3 regions of the Neorhizobium sp. BT27B genome follow, and region 1 is predicted to be linked to each of the others. Evidence: riboswitches for the same ligand, from Rfam matches in the RefSeq annotation. Region 1 holds a riboswitch; each other region holds the start of a gene.

Region 1 (7,885 bases):
TTGGACGACACTCAGCTTGGCGCCCTCACGGCCAACCAGGTTGGCGCATTGAGCAACGACCAGATCAAGGAGCTCGACACCGGCGATATCGCCAAGCTCAGCAACAAGGCCGTGGTTGGCCTGACCGCCGACCAGATTGCCAACATGACGCTGACCCAGGTGGCAGAGCTGACGACCGGTCAGATCGGCGTATTGTCCACCGCCCAGATTGCCGGACTGGCAACCGATGCCATCAAGCAGTTCACGGCAGACGAAATCGCCGCGATCAACACGAAGGCTATTGGCGGTCTGTCCGTGGAGGACATCGCAAGCCTCGGCAAGACACGCCTTGGTGAGCTTACGGAAAAGCAGCTTGCGGCAATGGACAACAAGCAGGTCGAAGCCGTCATCGCTGCCTACCAGGTAGCCTGATCCGAGATGAAGACAAGATCGGCCGCATACAGGCGGCCGGTCATTGCAGACAGAGAAAGGGCGGCCCTTTGCGAGGTGCCGCCCTTTTGCATTTCACTGAGCAGGCGTTTTTTCCGCCTGCGAAAACAATCCATCCATGCGCGGCTTGGCGCGGGCCGGTAGCGAGATCAACTTGTAGCTTTCCGGAAGCTTTGCCTCCCCCACCTTGATCAGCATGACCATGCCCATGCCCAGATGCGGTGAGCATTTGATCCCGTAAAAGCCGGGCTTGTCGAAACCGGTCTCGAACTGGTCGTTGATACGGCTTTTGAAACCTTCCGCACCTTCCGGGATCATGCCATCGATCGTCGCGGCATTGTGGCTCTTGTGGGTGGGAACGAACACGACCCGATCACCGGGCTTGATTTCCAGATAATCCGGCTCGAATACCATCGGGCCTTTTTCGCCCCGGTTCAGCATCTTGACTTCGAAAGTCTCGGCCATCGCATTGCCGGAGAAAACCGCCAGTGCCAGCGAGGCGAGGATGGGTCTGAGAACTTTCATCATGTAAAATCGTCCTTCGTGGGAGAAATTCGTCTTCTGCCGCCGGCGCGAAACCGCACATGGCAGATACCGTCTTCATCGGGGGAAACCGAGGCATCCACGCCGAAGACAGAACTGATGGTGGCGGCTGTCAGGACATCATGCGGCTTGCCGATCGCCGTCAGCCGACCATTGTCCATGATCGCGATCCGATCGCAGAACATGGCAGCGTGGTTGAGGTCATGCAGGGCCGCCACGACCGTCAGATCCTGTCGGCGCACGAGGTCGAGCAGATCGATCTGGTGGCCGATATCGAGATGGTTGGTTGGCTCGTCAAGCAGCAGCACACGCGGTTCCTGTGCGAGTGCGCGGCCGATATGAAGCCGCTGCCGTTCTCCGCCGGAAAGGTGATGCCACTGGCGATCGGCCTTGTCGGCCATATCGACATTGTCGAGCGCGGCATCGACGATCGTGTCATCCTCGACCGACCAACCGGACAGCGGCCCGAGATAGGGCGTGCGCCCCAGCTCAACCGCCTGACGGGCGGTGATGCGCTCCGCCGTTTCCGCCTGCTGTTCGACAAAGGCTAGCTTTTGGGCGACCTCCCGGCTGCCGATGGAGCGCATGGGCATATCACCCAGCATGACCTGACCGGACAGTGGTTTGCGAATGCCGGCCAACATCGACAGCAACGTGCTTTTTCCAGAACCATTGGGGCCGATGATCCCGAGAAATTCCCCTGACGCGACCTCGAAGGAGACATCGCGGACGATCTCCAGACGGCCGGCGGACCAGCAGAGATTTTGCGCGGACAGCTTCATGGCCGCGCCCTCTTCTGCCCGAGGATGAAGGCGAAGGCCGGCGCGCCGAACAATGCGGTGATGACACCGATCGGCAGAACCTGACCGGAAATGATGGTGCGCGACAGTATGTCGGCGACAATCATGAAAATAGCGCCGACCAGAGCCGTGACCGGCAACAGCCGACCATGCCGGACGCCGACGATCAGCCGAGCCGCATGCGGGATGACCAGACCGATAAAGCCGATCGAGCCGACCAGCGACACCATCGCTGCCGTCATCGCCGCCGCCGTACAGATCAGCACGACCTGCACCCGGCGCACCCGGATGCCGAGCGAGGCGGCGGCCTGATTGCCGAAGGCGAAGGCATCGAGCGCGCGGACATGCCAGAGGCAGATCAGCAGGCCAATGATGGTGACCGGCAGCGCCAGACCGACATCCGGCCAGCGCACGCCGGACAGGTTGCCGAGCAGCCAGAACATGATGCCGCGCGCCTGTTCCGCCGTCGCCGACTTGGTGACGACGAAGGAGGTGATTGCGTTGAACATCTGCGAGCCGGCGACACCGGCGAGAATGATGGCATTGCTGCCGCTGCCGGCGCGCACGGCCAGAAGGCTGACGAGCAGGAAGGCGGCGAGAGCGCCCGCAAGCGCGCCCATCGGCATGGTCAGCATGCCGGCCCCGAAACCGAGAAGGGCAACGGCGACAGCACCGGTGGAGGCACCGGCCGAAATACCGAGGATGTAGGGGTCTGCCAACGGATTGCGCAAAAGCGACTGCAGCACCGCACCGGCCAGCGCCAGCGACGCGCCGCAACAGGCGGCAACGACGGCGCGGCTGAGGCGATAGCTCCAGACGATGCCTTCATCGAGAGGCTCAAGCGGATAACCCGCACCGAGCATCCGATTGGCAACCGTTTTCACCACCACATCGAAGGGAATGGAGGTTTCGCCGATCGCCGCACCGGCAATCAGCGCCACCAGAAGAAGAACGAGCGCCGCAACTGCGGCGCCTGTCCCTCCAAGTTTTGCTGGAATGCGTTTCACTGCGATCGGCTTTATTTGGCCAGACCGGCAGAGGCGACCGCATCAGCCAGCACTTCCAGACCTTCGATCGTGCGAATGGTCGGGTTCATGGCCTGCGCATCCATTTCAACCACATGGCCTTGCTTGAAGGCCGGCATCAGGCTGGCAACCGGGTCTTCCCTCAGGAACGCGTGCTTGACGGCAACATCATCGGCCGGGAAACGACGGCGATCCATCTTGCCGGCAACGATGATGGTCGGGTTGGCCTTGGCGATGGTTTCCCAGCCGACGGTTGGCCATTCCTCATCGCTTTCGATGACATTCTTGATGCCGAGCGCCGACATGATGTAGCCCGGCGCGCCATGACGGCCGGCAACGTAAGGATCGATATCGAGTTCGGCGCTGGAGAACCAGAAGACAGCCGAAAGCTTGCCATCCGCCGACGCGATCTTTTTGCGCGCGGCGTCCTCACGTTTTTTCAGGTCGGCTACAACTTCCTCACCACGATCCTGAACATTGTAGATGACCGCCAGATCGCGGATTTCCTGATAGATCAGCTCCATCGAAAAGACGCCGGTGCGCACGCCATCGCCACCACCGGAATTGTCCTTGCCAACACAATCGGCCGGCGATGTGTAAACCGGCACGCCGAGTTCGGCGAACTGTGCCGGGGTACCAACCACACCTTCCGGGCCGATCTGCCACTGGAACTGGGTGGTAACTAGATCAGGTTTCTTGCCGATCACTGCTTCAAAGCTCGGATCATTATCGGCAAGGCGCTCGACCTTGGCATTGACCTCTTCAAAACCCTTCAGCACCGGGCTGACCCAGAGCGCAGTACCGACCACCTTGTCGGAGAGACCGAGCAGATAAAGAACTTCCGTGACACTCTGGCCAACCGAAACGGTTTTCGAGGGCGCCTGCTTGAATGTCAGCTCAAGGCCGCAATTCTTGATCGTCAATGGATATTGCGTTTCGGCAGCAGACACGGTGGTGGCCAATGACAATGAAGCGGCAGCCAAAAGGCCAGCGCTCAACGCCCGGCGCGTAAAATGAAACATGGTCTCTCCTTGAAGGGTGTGATCGATGGGAAGCGGCAAGGCGTGTCACAGCACCTGCCGGCAGACAGCCGACATCGACGGATGAGGGATAAAGACCATGGAGTGCGCATAAGCGCTCGGAAGCATCATAACGTGGTCCTCTTCCGGGCATCCCCGCCCGTAACGATAGCTCTGTCCTGACGGCAGGTCTCCTGGCTCACGAACATGACGTCCACCTGCCTTCCCATGCCGATCACGACACAGTGGCCAGATACCCTTCGGGCATCTCGAGGATGGACGGTGATCCGCTTACAGTTGCGGGGGCAGCCACGGCATTGGTCCGGTCAAGGTCCGCACCGTGTTCCCTATTAATCCCATTGCTTTTGGCGTTGGAAACCGTCGACGCTGACTTAGCTGGCAGATGCGCCCGCCGTCAATGCCAATAGTGTATGTTATGTAATATCATTACAGTCAAGTTGTATACTGAGGATTTCCATACCATCAGCCGGGATTGATGGAAGCCAGCATAGTTGAACGGGCCGTGTGCAGATGCAGGCGGCAGCTTTCGCGCGCCTGGGAAAGGTCCCCACTCCGCAATCCCTCGATATAGGCCAGATGCTCCCCCAGAGCCCGATGATTGCGGGCGCTCTCGTCCTTTTTGTTCCACTGGTAGTGATAGTGAAAAATCACCGACATCACGCCCTGGATATTGCCGAGAAACCGGTTGGGAACGACGCTGTCGACCAGCTTGTGAAACCGGTGATCGAGATCGGAAAACTCGCGATTGCGGCGCTCGAAATCGTCGAGCAGGGCGTGATGTTCATCCGCGAGCAGAGACAAATCGCCCCAGAGCGGATCATCCTTCGGCAGCGCCACAAATCGATCGACAGCCCGGAACTCGATCAATTCGCGCATATCGAACAGTTCCGCGACGAAATCGACGGTCAGGCCAAGCGTGCGCCAGCGGCCGTTGCTCTGTCGTTCCAACAGGCCGAAATGGCTGAATTTTCCGAGGCAATCGCGAATGGCCGATGTCGACACGCCGAACTGCCGGGCAAGATCAAGACCATTGATCGTATGGCCGGGGCTGCAATCGGGCCCGACCAGCCATGCCATGAACTTGCGCTCCACCATGTCGGCCAGCGGCTCCAGATCGGCATCGGCAATGTAGTCGTTACGCTTCGGCAGGCGCAACAGCTGCTTGGCACGCCCGTCTATGGTGATGATGCCGCGCATGGCGAGCGCCGCCAGCACCGCACGCACAGTCGTCCGACTGATGCCAAGTGTCGCAGCCATGGCCGGCTCCGATGGCAGCGCGGCCTCCACCTGTGTGGCGGCCAGCATGTCGAGGGCCTGATTATAGCTGCGTTTGAAGAGGGCGTTGGTTTTCATGACCGGAAAAGGGCGCCTTGAAATGACACTTGGCAGAAGCTGTTTTTTATAACTGCTCTTTTTATATAAAAAACAAATTGCCTGCAAGGCGATTGTCTTTTATCCCAAAAGAACAGTTTACTGCATGTTACGGGAGAGGAAGACATGCCACGCGAATTGCGATGCTGCGCGCTCGTCACGCCTCGACTGGTCATCATTTCAAAGAATTACCAAATCAGGGCGGAGCGTCCATGACGGGCATCATTTTACAATTCGGCACCAGCCGTTTTCTCCAGGCGCATGCGGATTTTTTCCTGCATGAGGCAAAACAGGCAGGACAGCATGTTCTGCCGGTGGTTATCGTGCAGACATCGGGCTCTGCCGAGCGCGCCGGGCGGCTGGCCGCTTTCACGGACCCTGCCGGTTTTCCGGTCATCATTCGCGGGCTGGAAGACGGACACGCTGTCGAACGCACCGTTGCGGTCAAAAGCGTCGAACGCGGCCTGTCCGTTGCCGGCAATTGGGCTGAGGTCGTCAATCTGTTCTGCGAACAGGCGGAATTCATCCTCTCCAATACCGGCGATTCCGGTTACGACATATCGGCGGAGGCAACAGGCACCGAACTGGACGTCCTGTCACCGCGCCCATCATTCCCCGGCAAACTCGCCCAGCTTCTGCACGCGCGCTTCGGCAGAACAGCAAAGCCGATCATCATTCTCCCTTGCGAACTGATCAACGGCAATGGCCCCGTGCTGAAGGGCATCATCCGCGATCTCGTGCAAAAGAGCGGCGCGGATGCCGCGTTCCTCGCATGGCTGGAAGAGAAGGTGGTTTTCGCGAATACGCTGGTGGACCGCATCGTCTCCGAGCCGATCGAACCGGTCGGCGCCGTCGCAGAACCATACGCATTGTGGGCGATCGAACGCAGCCCCGGCCTCAACCTGCCCTGCACGCATCCGTCGATCGTGCTGACCGACAAGCTCGAGCCCTTCGAACGCCTGAAACTGCACATTCTCAACCTTGGCCACACCACGCTCGCCGACATCTGGTTGAAGGAAGGTCGTCCGAAGGGCGAGACGGTGAAGGCAATCCTCGCCGACCCTGCCGTGCGTGCGCGGCTGGATGCGGTCTATCGCGACGAGGTCGTTCCCGGCTTTGCGGCGCGCGGCATGGGCGAGGAAGCCAAGGCCTATGTCGAAACGACGATGGGGCGCTTCCTCAACCCCTATCTCGAACACCGCATCGCCGACATTGCCGGCAATCATGAACTGAAGATCGAGCGACGGATAAAAGCCTTTCTCGACTGGGCCGGCACGCCTGCCCCGACACTCGAAGCCATCGTCCATACCACCGACAGGAAAACCGCATGAAGGCACTCGTCTGCGATGAACCCGGCCGCCTCTCGATCGTCTCGCGCCCGCAACCGGTGCGTGGCGACAACGAGATCAAGGTCCGCATTCGCCATGTCGGCATTTGCGGCACCGACTTTCACATCTTTGCCGGCAAACATCCTTTTCTCGAATATCCTCGGGTCATGGGCCATGAACTGTCGGGAACGGTTGAGGAGGCGCCGGCGAATAGCAGACTGAAGGCCGGCGATCCGGTCTATATCGTGCCCTATCTTTCCTGCGGTACCTGCAAGGCCTGCCGCAAGGGCCTGTCCAATGCCTGCTGCAACATTCAGGTTCTGGGCGTGCACAAGGATGGCGGCATGGCGGAATATCTCTGCGTGCCCGAGCAGAATGTCATCCCTACAGGCAATATTCCGCTCGAAGACGCGGCGATGATCGAGTTTCTGGCGATCGGCGCCCATGGCGTCAAACGCGGCATGATCACCTCGGAAGATCGCGTGCTGGTGACCGGTTCCGGCCCAATCGGTATGTCGGCCATCATCTTTGCCAAGGCACGCGGCGCGCATGTGACGGTGATGGATACGCGCGAGGACAGGCTGAAATTCGCCGTTGACCAGCTCGGGGCGGATGAAACAATCTTCGCCGACGAAAACGCCGAAGCAGAGGCCGAACGCCAGACCGGCGGCGAATGGTATGACGTGGTGATCGACGCCACCGGCAATGCCGTGCCGATGCAGCGCGGCTTCGGTTTTCTCGCCCATGGCGCTCGTTACGTTCTTCTGTCCGTCGTGCGTCAGGACATCACCTTTTCCGATCCGGAATTCCACAAGCGCGAGGCAACCCTGATTGCCAGCCGCAACGCCCAGCCGGACGATTTCGCCGAAGTGGTGCGGCAGATCGAGGCCGGCAAGGTGCCGACCCGCGCACTCAATACCCATCGCGGACGCCTTGAGGATGGCGCCACGCTTCTCGCCGAATGGTCGAAGCCGGAAGCCGGCGTGATCAAGGCGATTCTGGAGGTTTGACATGACTGTGAACATGACCACGAAAAAGACGCTGCGCCTCAACCCGCAGGACAATGTGGTGGTAGCGACCGCCGACCTGCCCACCGGGACGCCGATCGAAGGCGATGTCGTGGCTATCGCTCGTGTGCCGCGCAGCCACAAGGTGGCAACGCGCCCGATCGCCAAGGGTGAGCCGATCCGCAAATTCGGTCAGATCATCGGCTTTGCCTCGACGGACATCATGCCCGGCGCATGGGTGCACGAAAAGAACGTCACCATGGGCGAGGATTTCGAGCGCGATTATGCTTTCGCCGCCGAAGCCAAACCAAAGGAGACGTTGCTGCCCGGCGAAGCACCGGC
Region 2 (7,885 bases), 190 kb from region 1:
CATCATCGGCCAGATCCGCGTGACAGACGGCAGCCGCGTGAAAGCCGGTGAATTGCTGATCCGGCTGGACGACACCATTACCCGCGCCAACCTTTCGGTCGTCACCAAGCAGATCGACCAGCTGGGCGCGCGGCGCATGCGCCTGATTGCCGAGCGTGACGAGCAGAAGGATTTGAAGGTGCCCGACGATCTGGCCGGACGCCTGTCGGAGCCTGCCGTTTCCGAATACATCTCCGCCGAGACGGCGCTGTTCAGGGCGCGGCGCGAGACGATGGAGGGCCAGAAGGGACGGCTTCGCCAGCAGATCGGCCAGATCGAGCAGGAGCGCACCGGGCTGGAAGTGCGGCGTGACGCCAAGAACGAGGAACTCTCCTGGGTGGTCGAGGAGTTGCGACGCATTTCCAACCTCAGCGAACAAGGGCTGGTGCAGTTTACCCGGCTTTCCGAACTGCAACGCACCAAGGCGCAGCTGGATGGCGAACGCGGCCAGCTGATTGCCGAGATTGCCCGCGCAGCCACCCGCATTTCCGAAACCGAACTGCAGATCCTGCAACTGGATCAGGACCGCCTTGCCGAAGTGCTGACCGAGATGCGCGACATCGACAACAAGCTGGCGGAACTGGCTGAACAGCGCATTGCCGCCGAAGACCAGCTGAAGCGCATCGACATCATCGCGCCACAGGCCGGCATCGTGCATGAACTGGCTGTGCACACGATCGGCGGGGTGATTTCACCCGGCGAAACGGTGATGCAGATCGTGCCGACCGACGACAAGCTGGTGATCGACACAAAGATCCGGCCGGCCGATATCGATCAGGTCCGCGCCGGCCAGAAAGCGGGCCTGCGGTTTTCCGCCTTCAGCCAGCGCACCACGCCGGAGATCGACGGCATTGTCGAAACGGTGTCGGCCGACCTCAACCACAACCAGCAGACCGGTGAAAGCTGGTATTCGGCGCGCATCACCATTCCTCAGGATGAGCGCAACAAGCTGGGCGACCTGACGCTGGTGGCCGGCATGCCGGTGGAAACCTTTGTGCAATCGGGCGAACGATCGGCGCTTTCCTATCTGGTCAAACCGCTGACCGACCAGGTGGCACGGGCCATGCGCGAGAACTGAGGCGTTTGCCGCAGCAAAAGCGTGACATAAAAGTGCGATTGCTAAAGTTTTTTCGCAGATGCGGGAAAGCCTCTCGCGAAACATGACGGAAATCTGCTAGGCCGCTTGCGAAATATTGCATTTCCAGGGTGGCGGGACGGCTGCCCGGTTTTTCAACAAGGGCCACCAGAACCATGAACACCCGTCTTGCCGCGCTGGCTGTCGTCGCAGTCGCGCTTTCCGCATGCACCACCGCTTCTCCCCTGAAGTCGGACCCGATTTCGGCACGCTGGGTCGGCCAGTCGGCCGGCAAATTTTTTGCCGCCTATGGCCCGCAATACAGCGACGTCGCAAGCGGTTCCTCCACCGTCTACAACTGGCGTGGCGGCTACAAGCGCATCAAGATGGAAAATGGCAAGAGCGCCAGCGTCAGCTGCGCGGCGACGCTGACGGTTTCTTCGGATTACAACATCCGAGACATCCGTATCGTTGCCGATCGCCCCGGCTCCAAGGGTTCCAGCTATTGCGAAGAACTGCTGGTTCCGGCCGCCGGCTGATCCGGTTTCGGCTCGAGATTTTGGACAGGCGGCTTCGGCCGCCTGTTTGCGTTTTGGGGGTTGGATGTCTCGGGGACGAGAGAAGACGCGAGAATGCCAGGGCTGCGGTCGCCCCATTGCGGTCATCACGCATGCTCACCTGCGCCCGTCGGAATTGCGCCGATAGTCAGCCATCTATATTTGGTTGCCGCGGCCCAAGCCTGCGCCTGCGAGAATCCTCTGTTGATGCCGAATGCAATCATTTGGCCCGCACCTACAACTGCAGCAGAGACTTAACGATATAAAGATATCGTTATATGATGTTGACCGGCGACTTAACTTGCAATATGGTCACCATGCCTAAGGTTCCCCGGTCGTTGCCTGCAACGTGCCTGGGCTAAGAGGGAAGTCGGTGCTCCGTGTCATGCGGAAAAGCCGACGCTGCCCCCGCAACTGTAAGCGGCGAGCTGAAGTCCAATATGTCACTGGTTTACCCCGGGAAGACGGACGGAAGTGATGAACCGTGAGCCAGGAGACCTGCCTTTGGCGAAATAACGTCCACGGGCGGGGTGTCCCAGTGTGCCGTAGCAAAGGCTGCATCGTCGCGGCCGATCTTGCTATGCGTCCGCAGACCCATGCCCCCAACTTTATAGGGGCACAACATGTCTCAGACCTGCAGTTTCACGATCACAAGCCTACCCTTCGACGAGGATTATCGTCCTTCGGCACATACGCGCATCACCACCAATTTTGCCAATCTGGCCAGAGGCGAAAAGCGGCAGGAAAACCTGCGCAATGTCTTGGCGATGATCGATAGCCGCTTCAATGCCCTCGCACACTGGGATAATCCCAAATCTGACCGTTATTCGGTCGAGTTGGAGATCATTTCGGTCGAAATGAACCTGGATGTTGATGGCGAGAAATTTCCTCTCATCGAGATACTGAAGACGACGATCGTAGATCACAAAACCGGGGAACGTATCGAAGGCATTGTGGGGAATAACTTCTCCTCCTACGTGCGCGACTACGACTTCAGCGTGGTGCTGCCGGAGTATAACAGGAGCCTGCCTGCCTTCAGTATTCCGGCCGACTTCGGCGACCTGCATGGGAAGCTGTTCAAGTCCTTTCTGCAGTCAGATGCCTACCGGTCGCAGTTTCGCAAGCCGCCGGTCATTTGCATCAGCGCCTCGACCAGCAAGACCTATCACCGGACCGAAAATCATCACCCCGTCATGGGCGTCGAGTACCGGCAGCATGAATTCTCGTCCACCGACCAGTATTTCGGGAAAATGGGATTGCAGGTTCGCCACTTCATGCCTGCGGGCAGCGTCGCGCCGCTGGCTTTCTATTTTGTTGGCGACTTGCTGGGCGATTATTCCAATATCGAACTGATCGGCATCATCAGCACGATGGAAACGTTTCAGAGGATTTATCGCCCTGAAATCTACAATGCGAATGCAGCGGCCGGGACATTTTACCAGCCCAATCTGAAACACCAGGACTATTCGCTGACCCGGATCGCCTACGACCGCGACGAACGAAGTCGCTTGGCGGTGGATCAGGCCAAGTTCACCGAAGAACACTTCATCAAGCCATACCGCGCTGCCCTTGAGCAACTGTTTGCTCACTGCGCCGCCTGATCAACACTTAGAAGAGGTCCCCATTGTGAAGAAACTTCTCCCCACATCGACCGCCGGCAGCCTGCCGAAACCCTCTTGGCTTGCGCAGCCCGAAAAACTGTGGTCGCCCTGGAAACTGGCGGATGAGGAATTGCTGGAGGGCAAAAGAGACGCCTTGCGCCTTTCGCTGGACGATCAGCAACAGGCCGGCATCGACATCGTCAGTGATGGCGAGCAAACACGCCAACATTTCGTCACGACGTTCATCGAGCACCTCGAAGGGGTCGATTTTGCAAAACGCGAAACCGTCAGAATTCGCGATCGCTACGATGCGAGTGTCCCGACAGTTGTCGGCACTGTCTCTCGCCAGAAGCCGGTTTTCGTCGAAGACGCCAGGTTTTTGCGTCAGCAGACCAAACAGCCGATCAAGTGGGCTTTGCCGGGTCCGATGACGATGATCGATACACTCTTTGACGGGCACTATAAGAGCCGAGAAAAGCTCGCTTGGGAATTTGCCGGGATACTCAACGAGGAAGCAAGGGAACTGGAGGCGGCCGGCGTCGATATCATCCAGTTCGACGAACCTGCTTTCAACGTTTTCTTTGACGAGGTGAATGACTGGGGTGTCGCCACTCTGGAAAGGGCAATCGAAGGGCTGAAGTGCGAGACCGCCGTCCATATCTGCTACGGTTACGGCATTAAGGCCAATACGGATTGGAAAAAGACGCTTGGGTCAGAATGGCGGCAGTATGAGGAAACTCTCCCCAAACTGCAGAAATCCAGCATCGGCATGATCTCCCTCGAATGCCACAATTCTCATGTTCCGATGGATCTTCTGGAGCTTGTACGAGGGAAAAAAGTGATGGTCGGAGCCATCGATGTGGCAAGCGATACCATCGAAACCCCGGAGGAGGTCGCTGCAACGCTGCGCAAGGCGCTCAAGTTTGTCGACGCAGAAAACCTTTGCCCCTGCACCAATTGCGGCATGGCCCCTCTGTCCCGTCGTGTGGCAAGAGGCAAGCTGAATGCCTTGAGTGCAGGAGCTGAGATCGTCCGGAGAGAGCTCGCTGGCTAGTTTTCCGATTGTCTGAACCAGCGGATGGCGGCTGCCCGTCGCCACCGCACCCACCGTGATACACGCTGGATGACCTAAGAATGACTCTGCGGTCATAGCGCGGATCATCCTGAAGACTTCGAAGGATGTCCGCCTTTGCCGCATTCCTGCCAATGATGTGCTGCCCAGAGACTGTAGCCTGCTCGAGCAGTGATCAATCCATGCACATCGTGGGTTTTCCGAGCCACGTTTCAATCACACCATGCCCGGTGCTCGCACGGCGTCATTGCCCTTTAAGAACCCACCTTTTCGAAGCCCTTCATAACCCCATGCCGACCGCGCGGGTGCGATGCACACCCTTCGGCGTGAAGGCAAATTTTTCTTCCACCCCCAGAAGATCGGCCGCCAGATGCAGGGTCGACAGCCACATTTCCGTGCCCTGAAGGCCGGGGTTCTGGCGGTCTGCAAACGCAAAGCCCCTGCCCGTCTGCCATCTCTCGGCGCCACGCAGAATGACGTTTTCGGCAATCGTTTCCGCCTGCGCGCGCGAAAAATCCGTCTGTTTCAGGCACAGCCACAAGGGATGGATGGTGTCGAGCAGATTGCAGGCATTGTAGCTCTCGCCGGAAAAACCGTCGTGATTGCGGTAGTTGGTAATGACCGAATTGATGGCCGCTTCCGGCAGCGGCACCGGCACGCCGAACTGCGCATAAGCGCCACGGGTGAGGCGATAAAAGCCGTTGACCGGTTGCAGCAGGCCCTGCGCCTCTGTTGGTTTTCCCCAGAGGCCGGTGGCACGATCGACATGCGTTGCCAGCCAGCCGAACAGCACTTCCTTGCCCCTGCCGGTCTTAAAATACCGCGCATTGAAATAGAGCGCCGTTGCGATGGAATCGACACGATCACCACTCCACCAGGCACGCGTCGACCACGGCAGGGCTTCCAGCCAGTCGCAGAGCGCGGCCGGTTCCAGCTCGACATCCGAAATTGGCAGACGCGGGCGGGAACCCAGAATTTCCAGCGCATAACCGACCGAAAGCACATGGTAGAGCGAGGCGGAATCCTCGCGGATATTTTTCGTGCGGTCGGGCGGATTATAGGGATCGGGAATGAAACCGGTTTCGGGATCCTGCAGGGCCTGCAGCCTTGCCACCAGATCCTGCGCCTCTTCGCCCTGCGGCGCGTGGCCGAAACCGGCGGCGATTTCGATTGCGTCGCATTCGTGCCGGAGGGCGGCGTGCACCACGCCATCGGCACCGGCCGACATGTACCCCGCTGGTGTGCAGTAGTGGGCAAGCACGTCGCGCCATTCGCTGCCGGCAATGTCGCCGATCCGTTTCAACGCCGCCTCGACTTCCGAGCGCCGGGATTTGGTGGATAAAGCGCTTTCACCGCGGCGGCGCACCACCTTGGCCGGCACACCGGCGGCGATGCCGAGTTCGGGGATATCTTTTGTCACGACGGCACCGGCGGCGATGACCGCCCCTCGCCCGATCGTCACGCCATCGAGAATGACGGCATTGGCACCGATCCAGACATCATCGCCAATGGTGATGCCGAGTGTGACATGCGGCTGGTCGTTGATCGGCGTATCGGGATCATCAAAACCATGGTTGAAGCCGACGATGGAGACCAGCGAGGCAATGCGCACGCCATCACCGCAGCGGATTTTTCCCGACAGGCAGGCATAGGCGTTGACCGAGCAGTTCTTGCCAAACTCGACATCGCCCCGCACCAGAGCATGGCCTGCGATCCATGAGTGTTCCCCGACCACCAGCCGGGAGGTGAATATGCGTGCATCACCGGCGATATAGGCCGTGTCCGCGATCCGCGCACCGGCACTTTTCGCCAAATCGGCTCTTCGTTTTTTCTGGCCGTCGCTGTCCATATCACCGGGCTGCCGCTCCCAGGTCATGAATTGCAGCCGGTCTTCTCTCGCCGTGTCGATATCGCGTTTGACGTCGCAATCCATCATTCTTGTTCTCCTCCCGCCGCTTATTGTCATCATACGAATTGACATTTTTGCGGCCATTCCTGTCCGGACAACCGGCTTCTCCACCATATTTCCGATGCTTAACCGGTGAACATGGCAAACATCAATCCGTGCGAAGATTGATGTTTGCATTAACTTATCATACAAGTATCGCGATGAAACGGATCGGGCGAGCAAAAACATCGCCGCAAGTCTTTGACAAGGAATTGGGCGTGGTGGTGCAAACCAAGGATCGAAGCAAGACAGCCGGGTCTCTGGTGTTTCAGGTGGGCGAGAGCCTCCGGTTGGCGATTTCCAGCGGCCAGTATGCCCCCGGAGACAAGCTGCCAAGCGAAGCGGAGCTGACCGAAGCCCACAAGGTGAGCCGCACGGTGATCCGCGAGGCGGTGGCGGCGATGAAATCCGACGGGCTGGTGGAAGTGCGCCAGGGTGCGGGCATTTTTGTGCTGGAACCGGCGTCCGCTCTGGCAAATAACCGAAGGATCGACAAGGCGCGGGTTTCCTCCGATCTGGAAGTGCTGGAAGTGCGCGCTCCGCTGGAAATCGAGGCGGCAGCCCTTGCCGCCGCGCGCCGTTCTCCGGCTCAGGAAGAGGCGATTTTCGAATGTCACCGGCAGGTGCTGCGCTGTATCGAGCGCAATGAATCGATCCGCGAGGCCGATCTGGCCCTGCATTTCGCGATCGCCGACGCCACCAACAATCCACTGTTCCGCCAGCATCTGGAGTTTCACGGCGGCGCCGTCATTCCGCAATCGCGCCCGGTGCCGGACCCAGAACCCGCCGAACAGACTGCCTATCGCCGCCTGATCCATCAGGAGCATGAGGCGATCGTCATGGCGATTTCAGATCGCGACGAGGAAGCCGCCCGCAACGCCATGCGCGACCATCTGCGCGGCAGCCAGATCCGGTATCGCGATCTGCTACGGAATTCGCGGGCAGGTTCGAACTGATTTCGGCAGCGAGCATTGCCGCTGCCGTCAGCTCGATCAATCCCGACCCCAGACCTCGATCTGCGTCAATGCCGGATAGGGCGAGGGATCATCCGCCTTGATGAGACTGTGCAGCCGCACCCATTCCACCGTCTGCTCCTTGATCGGAAAGGCTTGCGCCGCGCCGGTCTTGATCAGCGAAAATGTATGGGTCTCGCCAGTGGAGAGCGTAACGCTCGCCTTTTCCCACCAGGCGTCGTGCGGGAAATCGGCGCGCAGATAAAGCACGATTTCATCGATCCTGACCGGGCGGCCGAACTCGATCGTCAGCGCTGCTTCCCGGTCCTTGTTGATGCCCCAGCTCGTATAGGGCCAGTGGCCATGATCGTCATTGGCCTTTTCGCCATCAATCGCGTTGCGGGCAAAGAACTGCGATTCACCGCGGGTTTCGACATTGGCATGCGCGTGCGGAAACAGTGTCGTGTTGGCGTGGTCATCCCATGGATTGAGCGCCAGATTGCGGCGTTGAGCGCTCTCTTCCGGGCGAGCTTTTCGCACATGCAGGCGATGACGCTCGCCGGTGAAGGACCGAGGCGAGTAGGGCGCGCGCTTGATCTCGAAGGGAACGGCCAGCGCATAGTTTTCAGCCGCCAGATAA
Region 3 (7,885 bases), 320 kb from region 1:
GCGAACAGGAACAGCTCCTCGCCGCTCGGCATGAACAGATCGGTCTTGGAAAGCACCGTCTGCAACGCTTCGCGCATGCCGGGGCTGTCGAGAATTTCAGGACGCAGGTTGGGGTCGAAGGAAACGGTGCCGCCAGCGGCCTTGATGCGTTCGACGGCGGTCAGGATGCTGGTGACGACGCTCGGTGCGTACAGAGCCGTGCCCATGACATGCATATGCGTGCAGGTGTCGATAAGGGCCAGCGTCTTGTCCGACAGTTCGATCTCACCGCAGGCGCTGTTGCGGATGTTGAAGACAAAATTGCGGCCACCGTCCTCGCGGTAACGCACGAAAGCGCTGCCGGTGGTGCCGAGCGGCAGGACCTCGATGCCCGAGACATCGACACCATCTTCCGTCAGGCGGTTGATGTTGACCCAGCCAAAGTCGTCTTCGCCGACGCGCGAGATGATCGCGCATTCCTGGCCGAGCTTGCCGACCTGATCGATGAAGATCGCCGGTGCGCCCGACGGAAACGGGCCGATCAGCGGCACGGCTTCACGAAAACCGTTGCCGCGATTGGTGGCGACGATTTCGACCAGAATTTCGCCGATGGTGAGAATTTTCGACATTGGTATCTGCTCTAATGATTACTGCTTGGCGCGCTTCGACCGCACGTCGAGATAGACGGCGATGAGAATGACGAGGCCCTTGACGATGAGCTGGTAGAAGTAAGGCACCGACAGCATGTTCATCCCGTTGTTGAGGACGCCGATGATAAGCGCGCCGATCAGCGTGCCGATCATGGTGCCGACGCCGCCGGCAAGGCTGGTGCCGCCGAGAACGGCTGCCGCGATGGCATCGAGTTCATAGCTCATGCCGGCATTTGTCTGGGCCGAGAAGAGGCGCGAGGAGAGCAACACGCCGCTGATCGCCGCCATCACGCCGGAGATCATGAAGATGATGATCTTCAGGCGATCGACCTTGATGCCGGAATAAAGCGCTGCCTCGCGGTTGCCGCCGGTCAGATAGGCGCGACGGCCGAATTTGGTCTTGCTCAAGAGAATGTGGTTGAACAGGAACAGCACAGCAACGACCCAGATGACGATCGGGATGCCGATAAAGCTCTGGGTGCCGATGGCGGTCCAGCTCGGTTCCATGATCATGGCCGGCGCACCATTGGTCGGAAGGCTGACCATGCCGCGATAGATGCCCATGGTCGCCACCGTGACGATAAAGGACGGCAGCAGGAATTTCGCCGTCAGCACGCCGTTGGCGAGGCCGAGCAGCGCACCTGCCGCAATCGTCAGGATCAGCGCCGGCACAAAACTCATGCCAAAAGCGAAACATTGCGCGCCGACCATGCCGGCCACCGCGATGATCGAGCCGATCGACAGGTCGATTTCACCGAGCAGGATGACCCAGGTCATGCCGAAGGCGGCAATGGCGATGACCGACACCTGCTGCAGGATGTTCAGAAAATTCGCCACCGACATGAAACGACCGTTGGTGACGGAAAAAATCACGCACAGAACGATCAGCGATAAAAAGATACCGCCATACTGTTTCATGACCTGTTTGAAGGCGGCGCTGGCTGCGCTCTTGTCACTCATGATGCATATCCCGTGGCAAAGTGCATGATCTTTTCCGGTGTCATCTGGTCAGGGTCGGCGATTGCCGTGACCTTGCCCTCGCTCATTACGACGACGCGGTCACTCATGCCTATGACTTCCGGAAGTTCGGAGGACACGAGCAGGATTGCCGTGCCTTCCGCCGCCAGCTGGCGGATGATCTTGTAGATTTCGAATTTGGCGCCGACATCGACGCCGCGTGTGGGCTCATCGAGGATGAGGATCTTTGGTTTGGTCAAAAGCCATTTGGCCAGCACGATCTTCTGCTGGTTGCCGCCCGAAAGAGAGCCGGCAATGGTATCGAGCGAGGCCGTCTTGATAGCGAGGCGTGCGACTTCGGCATTGGCAGCTTCCCGCTCGCGACGGCGTTTCAGGAAACCGAAGGCGCTGGAAAAGCCGTTCAGCGCCACCATCGAGATATTGCTCTCGACGCTGTGGCTCAAGACGAGGCCTTCTTCCTTGCGGTTTTCGGTGACGAAACCGATACGGCGCTCGATGGCCTCTACCGGCGAAGTGATTTTCACCGGTACGCCATCGATGGCAACGGTGCCGGCGGAGGCCTTGGCCATGCCGAACAGCGTATTCATGACCTCCGAGCGGCCGGAGCCGATCAGGCCGAAAAAGCCCAGAATTTCGCCTGGACGCACATCGAAGGAAACGTTTTCGAATTCTTCGACGCGCGACAAACCATTGACGGCGAGAACCGGCTTTTCGGTGAGTGCCGGAGCGGCCACATCACGCGGCGGATAGATTTCGTTCATGTCGCGGCCGACCATCAGCGCGATCAGCTCGGCGATCGTCACCTCTGTCTTGTCGCGGGTGGTGATATAACTGCCGTCGCGCACGACGGTAATGTCGTCGCTCAGCCGCATGATCTCTTCCATGCGGTGCGAAATGTAGATGATGGCGACGCCCTTGGCTTTCAGGCGGCCAATGATCTGAAACAGGATTTCGGCTTCACTGTCGCTGAGCGAGGAGGTCGGTTCGTCGAGGATGACGACCTTGGCTTCGATGCTCAAACCCTTGGCGATTTCCACCAGCTGACGCTGGGCAATCGACAAATCACCGACCTGATCACTGACCGAAACCGGCAGGCCGAGTTCCTTCACCAGTTCGGCCGCCTTGCGCACCAAAACCTTGTCGTTGATGAAACCGGCCCTGGAGGGCTCGCGGGTTGCCAGGATGTTTTCCGCAACGGTCATGTTGTTGCAGAGGCTGAGTTCCTGAAAAACGATGGTCAGGCCGGCCTTGGCGGCATCCTGCGGATTGGTCGGCGCATAAGGCTGGCCATCGAGCACGATCGAACCCGTCGTTGGCTGATAAACGCCCGCGAGAATCTTCATCAGCGTCGACTTGCCGGCACCGTTTTCGCCGAGAATGGTGTGTACGCGGCCCGGCTTCACCGTAAGCTGCATGTTCTTCAGCGCCTTCACGGCCCCGAATTCCTTGGACATGTCCTTGATCTCAAGGATCACCTTGTCGCCTGAGGTTTCCATGGCGTCACCTTTCAACGAGCGCTTCACACCACCACTGCGGTGAAAGCTGCTCCTTATTCCTGATCATGCAGATGGTGCGCCGCATCGGGCGGCTTCGAACAATCCGCAGATTTCCGGTGGCCCGCCTGGGGGAGCGGACCACCGAAGGAGGCAGTCTCAAAGCAGAGACGGCCTCATGCGCAGAGCGTCTTGGGAGGACTTACTGCTTCTTGGTGTAGACGCCGGGAACGATCGGCTGCTCGGCCGGCACTTCCTCGCCCGCCTGCAGCTTGATCGCGGTCTCGACGGCAAGCTTGCCCATCTGGTCCGGGAACTGCTGGATGACGCCGACGAAGTCCGGATCGGCATCGACTGCCTTGATGGCTTCCGGCATGCCATCGAAACCGATGACCTTGACCTTGCCGGTCAGGCCCGAAGACTTGACGGCAACGGCTGCGGCGAGAGCGGCATCGTCACCGAAACCAAAAATGCCACCGATGTCCGGGTTAGCCTGCAGCATGTTCTGGGCAACGGCCAGTGCTTCGGCGCGGGTAATGCCGGTCTGGATCGACACGATCTTGATGTCCGGGTGCTTGGCAATGGCTTCCTTGAAGCCGTTGACGCGGTTCACCACCGACTGCACCAGCGGGTAGTCGATGATTGCGACTTCGCCCTTGCCGCCAAGCTGTTCGGCCATCAGTTCACCGGCCTTGACGCCACCGGCATAGTTGTCGGTGCCGATATAGGAGGCAACCTTGGCGCCTTCGACCGGTACGTCGACGGTGATAACCTTGATGCCGGCAGCTTCGGCGCGGGCAACGGCTGCAAGTGCGCCCTTGCTGTCGACCGGCGACATGATGATGACGTCGACGCCCTTGACGATGAAGTCTTCAATGTCGGCGAGCTGCTTGTTCAGGTCCTGATTGGCGATCGAGATTTCGACCGACACGTTCTTGGCCTTGGCTTCAGCGGTGATCGCCTTGGCGAGCTCGTTATAGAATGGGTGCTGCTGCGTGAGCAGCGATGCGCCGATGCCTTCGGCATGGGCGGCAGCGGCGGCAAACGTCAGGCTTGCGGAAACCAGCAGCGTCTTTGCGAAATTCTTGAGGGTCATGTTTATTCCTCCCCGTCCTTGAGGCCTTAAAAGCACACATCCAGCCGGCGGGCCTCCTCTTGCCGGCGGATTTTTCATCATATGTCCTAAATTTTACGCGCGTCAATATTTTTGAATTCGTACGTAAATAAATTTACGTGAAAAAGTTTCTGTGACCGTGATCTTATACGGCAAGGCCGCTCGTTTTCCCCAGCCTTGATCGGGCCGAAACAACATAGTCGTTGACGGAATTTTCACCTCGTCTACTATATCTAGTGTTCAAGGTTCTTCCGATTCGCATCGGAAGCTAAGACGGGAATACGGTGCGTGAAACCCATGACGGGCGCCACAATGCCGAAGCTGCCCCCGCAACTGTAAGCGGCGAGCATCCGATCGATCAGGCCACTGACGCCAAAAGCGTTGGGAAGGCGGAACGGATGCCGTGACCCGCAAGCCAGGAGACCTGCCTTGTACGAAACGTCCACGGGCGGGGTGTCCGGAAGGTCGCGTATATGTGCGGGATGATCCTGCGCATGCGCTTCCCCGAATGTCCCGTATGAAATGCTTCGGGGTGAAGTCTTATGTTCTTGAGTTTCGATAAGCATCGATATGTCGACCAGCAAGCCGATGTCGGCCTGCTGATTTCATGTTGCGCGCAGTGGCAATGATGGACGTTTAACGTCCGGCCACGTCAGCGACGACCTTCATACCCAATATTCTTTTGCCCGGACATCGGCGGATGTCCGACCGCTTTTGCACGCCTATTCCACACGAGGGGACCGACAATGACCATCACCGTTTACAGTAAACCCGCCTGCGTCCAGTGCACCGCGACCACCCGCGCCCTCGACCGTCAGGGCATCGACTACACTATCATCGACGTGTCCGCCGATGCCGAGGCTTATGACCTCGTGCAGGGTCTCGGTTACCGACAGGTGCCCGTCGTGATTGCCGGCGAGCAGCATTGGGCAGGTTTTCGCCCTGACATGATCAGCGCCCTCGCCTGACCATCATCGCGATGGGTGAGGTCGTTTATTTCTCCACGAAATCGGAAAGCACCCACCGTTTCGTGGAAAAGCTGGGCATGAACGCCCGGCGCATTCCGATCAGCAGCGATGAGGCGCTTTGCGCGCCCAACCCGTTCGTCCTGATCGTTCCGACCTATGGCGGCGGCGAAAACAAGGGCGCCGTTCCCAAACAGGTGATCCGCTTCCTCAACGATGCGGACAACAGATCCAACATCCGCGGCGTGATTGCCGCGGGCAACACCAATTTCGGCGCAGCCTACTGCATCGCCGGGGACATCATTTCCGCCAAGTGCCAGGTGCCTTTTCTCTACAAGTTCGAGCTTCTGGGCACGCAGGAAGATGTCGACAACGTCAGACACGGATTGGAACGATTTTGGACGCGACAAACTTCGAAAAGCCAGTGAATGCGGTAAAGCCGGCCGAAGCCGCGCTCGATTACCACGCCCTCAACGCCATGCTGAACCTTTATGACGGTGAGGGAAAGATCCAGCTCGACCGCGACCGGCAGGCCGCAAAACAGTATTTCCTCCAGCATGTGAACCAGAACACGGTGTTCTTTCATAACCTGCGGGAAAAACTCGATTATCTGGTGACCGAAAGCTATTACGAGCAGGAGGTGCTGGACCAGTATGCGTTCAATTTCGTGCGCGACCTGTTCGACCACGCATATGACAAGAAATTCCGGTTCCCGACCTTTCTCGGCGCCTTCAAATATTACACCAGCTACACGCTGAAGACCTTTGACGGAAAGCGTTATCTCGAGCGTTACGAGGACCGCGTTTGCATGGTGGCGCTGGCGCTGGCGCGCGGCGATGAAAAGCTTGCCCGCGATCTCGTCGACGAGATCATTTCCGGCCGCTTCCAGCCGGCGACGCCGACCTTCCTCAATGCCGGCAAAAAGCAGCGCGGCGAACTCGTCTCCTGCTTCCTGCTGCGCGTCGAGGACAATATGGAAAGCATCGGCCGCTCGATCAATTCGGCGCTGCAGCTTTCCAAGCGCGGCGGCGGTGTGGCGCTGTCGCTCACCAATCTTCGTGAAATGGGCGCACCGATCAAGCAGATCGAGAACCAGTCCTCCGGCGTCATTCCGGTGATGAAACTGCTGGAAGACTCGTTCTCCTACGCCAACCAGCTTGGCGCGCGGCAGGGCGCGGGTGCGGTTTACCTGCATGCCCACCACCCGGACATTATGCGTTTTCTCGACACCAAGCGCGAAAATGCCGATGAAAAGATCCGCATCAAGACGCTGTCGCTCGGCGTCGTCATTCCCGACATCACCTTCGAACTCGCCCGCAACAACGAGGACATGTATCTTTTCTCACCGCATGACGTGGAGCGTGTTTATGGCGTGCCGTTCACCGAAATCTCGGTGACGGAAAAATATCAGGAAATGGTCGAGGACGGCCGTATCCGCAAGAAGAAGATCAAGGCGCGCGAGTTCTTCCAGGTGATCGCCGAGATCCAGTTCGAAAGCGGTTATCCCTACATCATGTTCGAGGACACGGTGAACCGCGCCAACCCGATCGCCGGCCGCATCACCATGAGCAATCTCTGCTCGGAAATCCTGCAGGTCAGCGATGCGAGCGAATTCAACGACGACCTCTCCTACGCGAAGATGGGCAAGGACATTTCCTGCAATCTCGGCTCGCTCAACATCGCCGCCGCCATGGACTCAACCGATTTCGGCCAGACGATCGAAACCTCGATCCGGGCGCTGACGGCCGTGTCCGAGATGAGCAACATCACCTCGGTTCCCTCGATCGCTCAAGGCAACGAAGACAGCCACGCGATCGGCCTCGGCCAGATGAACCTGCACGGTTATCTCGCCCGCGAGCGGATTTTCTACGGCTCGGAAGAGGGTGTCGATTTCACCAATATCTATTTCTACACGGTTGCCTATCACGCCGTGCGCGCCTCCAACCGGCTGGCGGTCGAAAAGGGCAGAAGCTTCAAGGGTTTCGAAAACTCGAAATACGCGTCTGGCGAATATTTCGACAAATACACCGAACAGGAATGGCTACCGGCGACACAGCGCGTGGCCGAACTATTCGAGACCGCGGGCATTCATATCCCGACTCAGGACGATTGGCGGCAGTTGAAGGCCGAGGTCATGGCAGGCGGGCTTTATAACCAGAACCTGCAGGCCGTGCCGCCGACCGGCTCGATCTCCTACATCAACCACTCGACCTCCTCGATCCACCCGATCGTTTCCAAGATCGAGATCCGCAAGGAGGGCAAGATCGGCCGCGTCTATTATCCGGCCGCCTTCATGACCAATGACAATGTCGAGTATTATCAGGATGCCTACGAGATCGGCCCTGAAAAGATCATCGACACATATGCGGCGGCGACCCAGCATGTCGATCAGGGCCTGTCGCTGACGCTGTTCTTCCGCGATACCGCCACGACCCGCGACATCAACCGCGCGCAGATCTATGCGTGGAAGAAGGGCATCAAGACCATCTACTACATCCGCCTTCGCCAGATGGCGCTGACCGGCACGGAAGTGCAGGGCTGCGTATCGTGTGCGCTGTGATTGCCTGAGCAAAGCCCCTCACTTGCGATTTCTAACACTTAAGCAAGCTTAAGATGTTGAAATCGCTTTCTCTCCCGCAAGGGGAGAGAGACCGGAGCCGCGATCTCGAGCCTCTCCCTCTCCCCTTGCGGGAGAGGATACAAAAT

What was found. A riboswitch is a leader RNA that binds a small molecule or an ion and turns the genes downstream of it on or off. The one in region 1 is predicted to bind cobalamin.
Region 2: another riboswitch for cobalamin. It lies ahead of AAIH70_RS12910 (DUF1852 domain-containing protein); the one in region 1 lies ahead of AAIH70_RS12050 (ABC transporter substrate-binding protein).
Region 3: another riboswitch for cobalamin. It lies ahead of nrdH (glutaredoxin-like protein NrdH); the one in region 1 lies ahead of AAIH70_RS12050 (ABC transporter substrate-binding protein).

Annotation. Positions count from the first base shown of each region.
Region 1 is NZ_JBCIYT010000004.1:54,927-62,811, forward strand. It holds gene AAIH70_RS12030 (hypothetical protein) at 1-411, shown strand, start outside; gene AAIH70_RS12035 (pseudoazurin) at 505-957, opposite strand; gene AAIH70_RS12040 (ABC transporter ATP-binding protein) at 954-1,754, opposite strand; gene AAIH70_RS12045 (FecCD family ABC transporter permease) at 1,751-2,779, opposite strand; gene AAIH70_RS12050 (ABC transporter substrate-binding protein) at 2,791-3,819, opposite strand; cobalamin riboswitch at 3,984-4,214, opposite strand; gene AAIH70_RS12055 (GntR family transcriptional regulator) at 4,300-5,190, opposite strand; gene AAIH70_RS12060 (mannitol dehydrogenase family protein) at 5,421-6,539, shown strand; gene AAIH70_RS12065 (zinc-binding alcohol dehydrogenase family protein) at 6,536-7,546, shown strand; gene AAIH70_RS12070 (UxaA family hydrolase) at 7,560-7,885, shown strand, end outside.
Region 2 is NZ_JBCIYT010000004.1:240,069-247,953, forward strand. It holds gene AAIH70_RS12900 (HlyD family type I secretion periplasmic adaptor subunit) at 1-1,117, shown strand, start outside; gene AAIH70_RS12905 (hypothetical protein) at 1,291-1,653, shown strand; cobalamin riboswitch at 1,979-2,191, shown strand; gene AAIH70_RS12910 (DUF1852 domain-containing protein) at 2,295-3,272, shown strand; gene AAIH70_RS12915 (methionine synthase) at 3,298-4,326, shown strand; gene AAIH70_RS12920 (acyltransferase) at 4,625-6,280, opposite strand; gene AAIH70_RS12925 (FadR/GntR family transcriptional regulator) at 6,517-7,248, shown strand; gene AAIH70_RS12930 (carbohydrate-binding protein) at 7,285-7,885, opposite strand, start outside.
Region 3 is NZ_JBCIYT010000004.1:378,753-386,637, reverse strand. It holds gene AAIH70_RS13545 (tagatose kinase) at 1-608, opposite strand, end outside; gene AAIH70_RS13540 (ABC transporter permease) at 627-1,589, opposite strand; gene AAIH70_RS13535 (sugar ABC transporter ATP-binding protein) at 1,586-3,103, opposite strand; gene AAIH70_RS13530 (substrate-binding domain-containing protein) at 3,303-4,196, opposite strand; cobalamin riboswitch at 4,441-4,660, shown strand; gene nrdH (glutaredoxin-like protein NrdH) at 4,961-5,182, shown strand; gene nrdI (class Ib ribonucleoside-diphosphate reductase assembly flavoprotein NrdI) at 5,194-5,607, shown strand; gene nrdE (class 1b ribonucleoside-diphosphate reductase subunit alpha) at 5,577-7,739, shown strand.